DNA from 2 places in the Halopseudomonas litoralis genome. Region 1 is predicted to be linked to the other one. Evidence: predicted binding sites of a transcription regulator. Region 1 holds the regulator's gene; the other holds the start of a gene.
The links. Region 1 encodes FliA, which starts transcription of late flagellar genes. Its sites were predicted from a motif close to CTAAAGTTTNNNNNNNNNNNGCCGNTAA; they were not measured.

Region 1 (4,170 bases):
ATCGGTAATGACATCCGTTGCCGGCGCCGAAGAACTATCGGTTTGAGACGCTGGGGCGTCAGGCACGGAAGGCTCCAGCGCGACGGCACCCGGCCCCTTGCCAGTGCCATGCAGCTGGTCGAGCAGCGCTTCGAACTCGTCATCGGTGATGTCATCACTGGCGGCGGCAGGCACTTCGGGCGCTGTATCTTCTTCCGGCTTGACATGCAGAGCGTCAAGCAACAGCTCGAACTCATCGTCTGTGATATCACCGGCGTCAGCTTGTTCAGCAACCCGCTGCTCCACGGAAGCGGGTGCGGGCTCTTCAATTGGCGCAGCGATATCTGCTGCTGCAGGCTGGGCCAGCGCGGACAGACCAGCCAGCAGTTGCGGCTCGGCAGGCGTCAGCACCTCGCCTTCGCGTACCTGAGCGAACATGCTGTTGATGGTGTCCAGCGCCTGCAGTACTACATCCATCAGCTCGGCATCGACCTGCCGTTCACCCTTGCGCAGAATGTCGAAGACATTCTCAGCGATGTGGCAACAATCAACCAGCGCATCCAGTTGCAGGAAGCCGGCCCCACCTTTGACCGTATGAAAGCCACGAAAAATGGCATTGAGCAGATCGGTATCGCCGGGGCGGTTTTCCAGCTCGACCAGCTGTTCCGACAACAACTCGAGAATTTCCCCAGCTTCTACCAGAAAGTCCTGGAGAATCTCTTCATCTGCATCAAAGCTCATTTAATACTCCCTCAGAACCCAAGGCTGGACAGCAGGTCGTCGACCTCATCCTGTCCCGATACCACGTCATCCCTTTTATCGGCATGAATCTGCGGACCTTCACCCTGGTGCGATGATCTTCTTTCATCCAGTCCAGCCAGGTTGTGCTGAATACCGGCGATCCGATCGACGTGACCCGCCATGCGCACCAGATTCAACAGGCTTTCCTCGACATCATGCACCAGCGTGATGACACGCTTGATCACCTGCCCCGTGAGATCCTGGTAGTCCTGAGCCATGAGAATATCGTTCAGATTCGCCGACACTTCACCGCTGTGCTGTTCGCTGCGCTCGAGAAACGCCAGAATGTTGCGTGACAGCTCGCGGAATTCCGCCGCGCTCATTTCCCGCCGCTGCAATCGTGCCCATTCAGCCCGCAGAGTCGTCGCTTCCCTGCCGAGCGCCGATATCACGGGCGCACTGCTCTCGACCAGATCCATGGTCCGATTGGCAGCCTTGTCCGTCAGCCTGACCACGTAGTCGAGACGATCAGAGGCGTCGGAAATCTTCGATGCTTCCGCGGCTTCAGCTTCGCTATCGAGCGTACGCACAGTGTCGATCTGGAAATTGACAATCGAGTTGTGCAGTGCGCGAGTAAGCTTGCCGACCTCGTAATACAGGCCGCGATCGCGCGCCTGGTTGATCTCGTGTATGACCAGTACTGCCTCTCGGTAATCACCCTCTTCGAGGTGATCCACCAGTTTCCGGGCATTGCTTTTAAGGGAATGCTCGAACTCATCGGCGATCGTCTGGCCGGGATTACTGCTCAGTGCCATAACTTGCCCCCGGAATTCATCTGGCCTCGACCCGCTCAAAAACCTTTTCGATTTTTTCCTTGAGTGCCTGCGCCGTGAATGGCTTGACTACATAGCCGTTGACTCCAGCCTGAGCCGCTTCGATGATCTGGTCGCGCTTGGCTTCAGCCGTCACCATCAACACCGGCAGGTGCTTCAGGCGCTCGTCCGCACGCACCGCACGCAGCAGATCGATGCCGCTCATACCGGGCATATTCCAGTCGGTCACCAGAAAATCGAAATTACCGCTTTGCAGCATCGGCAACGCGGTGGTGCCATCGTCTGCTTCAGCGGTATTGGTGAAACCGAGATCACGCAACAGATTCTTGATAATGCGTCGCATCGTCGAAAAATCATCGACGATGAGAATTTTCATGTTCTTGTCCAAGTCGACCTCCATACAAACCAGAAGAAGTGCAGCGAGGGTCTGTGCCCCATACACTTCGCGAAACTGTTGTCACTGACCAGCCAGATGCTGTGAGCGCTGATTCAGCCGTCGCGCCAGTCGGCCATACGCCCGCGCAGACGCGCTGCGCACTGACTGTGCAACTGACTGACCCTGGACTCGCTCACGCCGAGCACCGCGCCGATCTCCTTGAGGTTCAACTCCTCGTCGTAATACAACGACAGCACCAGCCGCTCGCGTTCGGGCAGCTTGTCTATCGCCTCGGCCAATGCCTTGCGAAAGCGTTCGTCCTCCACTCCATCGAAGGGCTCATGGTCGGCGCCAACCTCGGTCGGCGCGCCGGCTTCGAGCAGATCTTCAAAACTGAACAGCTTGCTGCCGGCCGTGTCGTTGAGAATCGCGTAATAATCTTCGAGGCTCATATCCAATTCGGCCGCAACCTCGTGATCTTTAGCGTCACGTCCAACTTTCGTCTCAACGGCGCGGATCGCACTACTGACCAGACGGGTATTGCGATGGACCGAGCGGGGGGCCCAATCGCCCTTGCGCACATCATCCAGCATGGCGCCGCGAATGCGGATGCCGGCATAGGTCTCGAAACTGGCACCCTTGCCGTGATCGAACTTGCGGGAGGCTTCCAGCAGACCGAGCATTCCGGCCTGAATCAGGTCATCCACCTGCACACTGGCGGGCAGGCGGGCGAGCATATGGAAAGCAATACGCTTGACCAGCGGTGCGTACTGCTGCACCAGACGGTCCTGCTCGGTGGCAGCGCCCATGGTGCGCGCGTACATATTGACACCGCCTCCTGCCCCCCTGCTCATGACGGTATTCCGGTCCGCTGCACCAGGCGCTCCACAAAAAATTCCAGATGCCCACGCGGGCTGGAAGGCAGTGGCCAGGCATCGACCTTGCGGGCGATGCCGCGGATGGCCAGCGAGGCCTTGCTCCGCGGAAAGGCATCGTAGACCCCGCGTTGCTTCTGCGCGGCCTTGCGGATGGACTCATCGTAGGGCACGGCGCCAACATACTGCAGAGCCACTTCCAGGAAGCGATCAGTCACCTGCAGCAGCTTGTTGAAAACGTTATGGCCTTCCTGCGGGGTGTGAACCATGTTCGCCAACACCCTGAAACGGGTGACGCCATGGTCGCGGTTGAGCAGCTTGATCAAGGCATAGGCATCGGTGATGGAGGTGGGTTCATCACACACCACCACGATCACCTCCTGAGCTGCGCGCACGAAACTGACTACCGAATCACCAATACCGGCAGCGGTATCGACGATCAGCACGTCCATTTCATCGCCTATGTCACTGAACGCCTGGATCAGCCCGGCATGCTCACGCGGCCCCAGATTGACCATTTCTGCGGCACCCGAGGCGGCGGGCACGATGCGGATGCCGCCCGGCCCGTTGATCAACACTTCGCGCAGGTCGCAGTTGCCCGCCAGCACATCGGCCAAGGTCGCCTTGGGTCGCAATCCCAGCTGCACATCGACATTGGCCAGCCCCAGGTCCGCATCCATCAACACCACGCGACGCCCGAGATCGGCCAGCGCCAGGGCCAGATTGACAGACACATTGGTCTTGCCCACTCCGCCCTTGCCGCCGGTAACTGCGATTACCTGAACCGGATGATTGCCCATCTATGCTGTCGCCTTTATCAAATCGTTAACTTGCGCGCTGGCTATGGAGTATACCGGCAAAAACGTCGGCCATGGTCTGGTCAGCTGCCATCTCATTACCTGCCAGACCTACGGCGCGGCTGACCAGTTGGTGCCCGACACCGCGGGACAGGTCATCGGGTATACGCTGGCCATCAGCTACATAGGCTACCGGGAGACGTTGCTCCATAGCCAGCCCCAGTGCTTCGCCCAGCGTAGCTGCCTCGTCCACCTTGGTCAGAATGCAACCCACCGGGTTGCAGCAGCGGTAATTGTGCCATGCCGCCTTGAGCACACGATATTGGCTGGTGGCCGCCAATACCAACAAGGTGCTGATACGCGAGCCTTGTGTTGCCAACTCGCTGAGCTGCCCGCGCAATTGCGGATCCTGCGCCTGCAGCCCGGCCGTGTCCACCAACACCAGACGCTTGTTGCCGAACTCCTCCAGCACATCATTCAGACTGTTCTGTTCATCCACCACTCGTACCGGTACGTTGAGTATGCGGCCCAGGGTGCGCAACTGCTCATGGGCGCCGATGCGATAGGTA
Region 2 (4,170 bases), 140 kb from region 1:
TCTTCAAGGCCAGGTTTCGTACCTCATCCGCCACCACCGCAAAACCGCGACCGTGATCGCCGGCACGTGCTGCTTCAATGGCCGCGTTCAGCGCCAGCAGATTGGTCTGCTCGGCAATCCCGCGAATGGTTTCCAGGATCGAGCTGATGTTCTCACTGTCACGGGCAAGGGCCTGTACGGTTTCAGCAGCACGTTCAATATCCGCCGCCAGGCTCTGGATGGTTTCGGCCGTGTCCTGCACCACCTTACGCCCGTGGCTGGCCGAGCCCTGAGCATTGCCGGCGGCCTCCGCGGCCAGTCCGGCATTACGTGCGACATCCTGGGCCGTCGCGGTCATCTCGGTGACGGCTGTTGCTACCAGCTCGATCTCGCCGAGCTGGGTCTGCACGCCATCATTGGTGCGCATGGCGATATCCGCCGTGTTCTCGGCGGCATCAGTCACCTGCTGCACCGAGCCCACCACCTCTCGCATCATGCCCTGCAGCTTGTCGAGAAAAGCATTGAAGCCGCGGGCAATATCACCGAACTCATCAGCGCGATTGATCTCCAGCCGCTGGGTAAGATCGCCTTCGCCCTGAGCGACCTCGTCAAGCATGGTCGCCAGGCGACGCGCGGGGCGGGCCAGACTGTAGCCGACCAACAGCATAACGCCCAAGCCAATCAACACGATCAACGCACCTATGACTGCCAGGGTCACGGCGACGCTCGACTGGTTCTGCACCAACTCGTCTTCCAGTGCTTGCAGTTCCGCCATCACCACATCCAACGGCAGGCTGATCAATAATGCCCAGCGGGTGCCGGAGTTACCCAGCGGTACCGGCATCCACAGCTCGATCTCGTTATTGGCGCGATCCACCTCATAAATGGGTTGATCGGCCAGCCGCTTCAAATTTGCCATTTCAGCGGTATCCAGCACCTGCTCGGCATGCTGGCCGAGCGCAGTTCCGTTACCCGTCCAGGCCACCAGTCGATCGTTGGTACTGATCAGCGCCTGATGCCCCAGGCCGTCGTACAGGCGGCTATTGCTTTGTTCAAGCATGGACTGCAGAAAGTCCAGCGACAGGTCCGCACCGACAATCCCCAGAAACTCACCATTGAGCATGATCGGGGCAGTAAAGGATGACAGCATCACAGTACGATCGCCCACGTCATAAGGAGCCGGATCGATCACGCAGGGCCCTTGGGTATCCCGTGGGCAGAAATAATACTCACCGGCACGAATACCATTATCCAGCAGTGTCTCGTCATTCAGCTCCGTAAGCAGATCAAGCGCTATCGACCCATCCGCTTCGCGATACCAGTAGGGGATGAATTGCCCACTCTGGCTATGCCCAGGCCTTCCGGTTCCTGCATAGAGATCGTCGAGCCCGTCAAATGCGCCCGCCTCCCAGGCTACATAAGCTGCCAGCAGCTCGGGTTGATCCTCCAGCACCTTGTATACATAGCGCAGCATCTCCTCACGGCTGATCATTACCGCCGGCAGACCATCCTGTACGTCCGCCACCTGGCGGTTGAGCAGGGCCAGTTGCTCATTCACGGCAAACGGCTGCTCCAGTTGCTGACGGATTCGCAGCATCTCGGCACTGGCTACTGCTTCCAGCTTGCTGCGCACATGCTGCTCCAGTATCTGCTCACTGCGCTCGACAACCATGCTCTGGTTGCGATCAAAAGCGACCAGCGCGTACAAGGTCATACCGCCTACGGCGACGAACAGACAGGCGCCTGCAAGCGCCGCGATGGAAAACTGTATGGATTTGAATTTCATGGGGGGCTCATTAAAACCGTCTTGAATACTTTATCGGCGGGGGTGGTCAAACCTTCAGCAATGATCTGCTATTGTGCACAGCGTCCATTACTCAAACATCACGGTAGGAAAATCCGTCATGCGTATCCGTCCCTTACTCTGCTGCCTCCCGTTCCTGCTGCTCGCCAGTTGCGAAAGCGTTCAAACTACCCAGGGCGGAGCTGTCGGCGTCGACCGCAGCCAGTACATGTTCAGCGCATTATCGAGCACCGATGTCGACCAGATGGCGGCCGAGTCCTATAACGAGATGCTTGCCGAAGCGAAAAGCAAGAATCTGCTGAACACCAACGCAGCAATGCTCAAGCGCTTGCGCACCATCGCCGACAGGCTGGTGAAAGAGGTGGATCACTTCCGTTCCGATGCCCGTACCTGGAACTGGGAAGTCAACCTGATCAAAAGCGATGAACTGAATGCCAGCTGCATGCCCGGTGGCAAAATCCTCTTCTATACCGGCATCGTCGACAAGCTGAAGCTGAGCGACGATGAGATTGCACAGATTATGGGCCATGAGATTGCTCACGCCTTGCGAGAACACGGCCGCGAGGCAATTTCCCGCGCCTATACCACACAGATGGGTACTCAGGTCATCGGCTCTCTGCTGGGTCTGGGTGAAGGCACACGCCAGGCAGCCGACATGGCGGTGCAATATGGTCTGACCCTGCCGAACAGCCGCTCCAACGAAACCGAAGCCGACCTTATCGGTCTGGAGCTGGCCGCTCGTGCGGGCTACCAGCCCGACGCGGCGGTGACCCTGTGGCAGAAGATGGCAGGCGCTTCCCAGGGCGAGCCGCCTGCTTTCATGAGCACACACCCGAACTCCTCAGGGCGTATTCAAAATTTGCAGCACAATATTCCGAAGGTGCGTCCGCTGTATGATGCGGCAAAGTAGCCTCTAAGACATAAGTCTAATCCGAAGGCTCAAACACTTGATTTCCTGATTATTTCGCCTATGTTACAGCGGTTGAAAAACCCCGCCCTCTGGGCAAGCCTGAGATGTGCACTCGAGGAAGACCATAATGAAAAAAACCCTGATCGCCAGTAGCGTAGCCGCTGCTCTGCTGGCTCTACCAACATTGTCTGTTGCTCAAAGCGCCGGATTTGTCGAAGACGCCAAGGCCACCCTGGGCCTGCGCAACCTGTATTTCAATGGTGATACTCGTGAAGGTGGCGCTCCCAGAGATGAAGAATGGGGCCAAGGCTTCATGCTAAAATTCAACTCCGGCTACACCCAGGGCCCCATTGGCTTTGGGCTGGACGTATTCGCCCGCTCCGGCATCCGTCTGGATTCCGGTAGCCGCGCCGGCAAGGGCGACACCAGCCGCCAGCCCGGTACCATGTTCCCACTGGAAGATGACGGCAGCGCTGTTAGCGAATTCAGCCAGATCGATTTCGCCGCCAAGGCCAAGGTTTCCGAAACCGAGCTAAAAATCGGTCGCGGTCTGGAGCCTTCCCTGCCAGTAGTGAGCCGCAACGACGGTCGCCTGCTGCCACAGACCTACAGCGGTGCGATGCTGACCTCCAATGAAATCGACAACCTGACCCTGCGTGTCGGTCAGTTCGACGAGGCCAGCGGTCGTAACTCCACGTCCCACGAAGGATTGCTGCTGGGCGGCGGCAGCCAGCGGGTTAACAAATTCCAGTATGCTGGCGGTGATGCCCAACTGGGTGACAACCTGGTGGCCAGCTATTATTTTGGTCAGCTCAAGGACTACTATAAGCAGCATTATCTGGGCGCCGTACATACTCTGGATCTCGGCGCGGGCAAGCTGATCACCGATCTGCGTTATTTCGACAGCAACTCAACTGGCGCCAACGGTAGCGATGGCGATTACGCAGCCAAGGGTGTAAACAACAACGGCGAAGTGGACAACCGCGCCATGAGCGCCATGTTCACCTATAAGCTGAGCAAGCACGCGCTGGGTCTGGGTTATCAGAAAATGAGCGGCGACAGTGACTTCGCCTATCTGAACAACGGTGGCGGTGCCACCGCCTATCTGATCACCGACTCGCAGATCAACAAATTCGAGCGTGCCGGCGAGAAGACCTGGGTTGGTCAGTACAGCTACGACTTCGCCGATCTGGCACCCGGTCTGAAGTTCTCCGCCAAGTACCTGCGCGGCAGCGATTTCGATACTCGAGCCAACGAGCGGGACAAGGAATGGGAACGCAACCTGCGCCTGGACTACACCGTTCAGCAGGGTTTCCTGAAAGACCTGGGTGTTTCCCTGCGTCACGCCAGCCTGCGTACGGGTTCCAATCAAGCTGATCAGGACCAGGTTCGCGTCTACCTGACCTACAACTTCGCTCTGCTCTAAGCACCATCGGATGTCCCGGCGCGCCGGGGCATCCTTTCCCTCCAATCATCC

Region 2: a site for FliA is predicted at 1,796-1,823, ahead of BLU11_RS03680 (methyl-accepting chemotaxis protein). Genes of this name have one in related genera too.

What each region holds. Positions count from the first base shown of each region.
Region 1 covers NZ_LT629748.1:876,395-880,564, reverse strand. The annotation lists gene BLU11_RS04355 (chemotaxis protein CheA) at 1-720, opposite strand, end outside; gene BLU11_RS04350 (protein phosphatase CheZ) at 732-1,535, opposite strand; gene BLU11_RS04345 (chemotaxis response regulator CheY) at 1,552-1,929, opposite strand; gene BLU11_RS04340 (RNA polymerase sigma factor FliA) at 2,043-2,783, opposite strand; gene fleN (flagellar synthesis regulator FleN) at 2,780-3,604, opposite strand; gene flhF (flagellar biosynthesis protein FlhF) at 3,630-4,170, opposite strand, start outside.
Region 2 covers NZ_LT629748.1:735,082-739,251, reverse strand. The annotation lists gene BLU11_RS03680 (methyl-accepting chemotaxis protein) at 1-1,765, opposite strand, end outside; gene BLU11_RS03675 (M48 family metallopeptidase) at 1,884-2,693, shown strand; gene BLU11_RS03670 (OprD family porin) at 2,821-4,119, shown strand.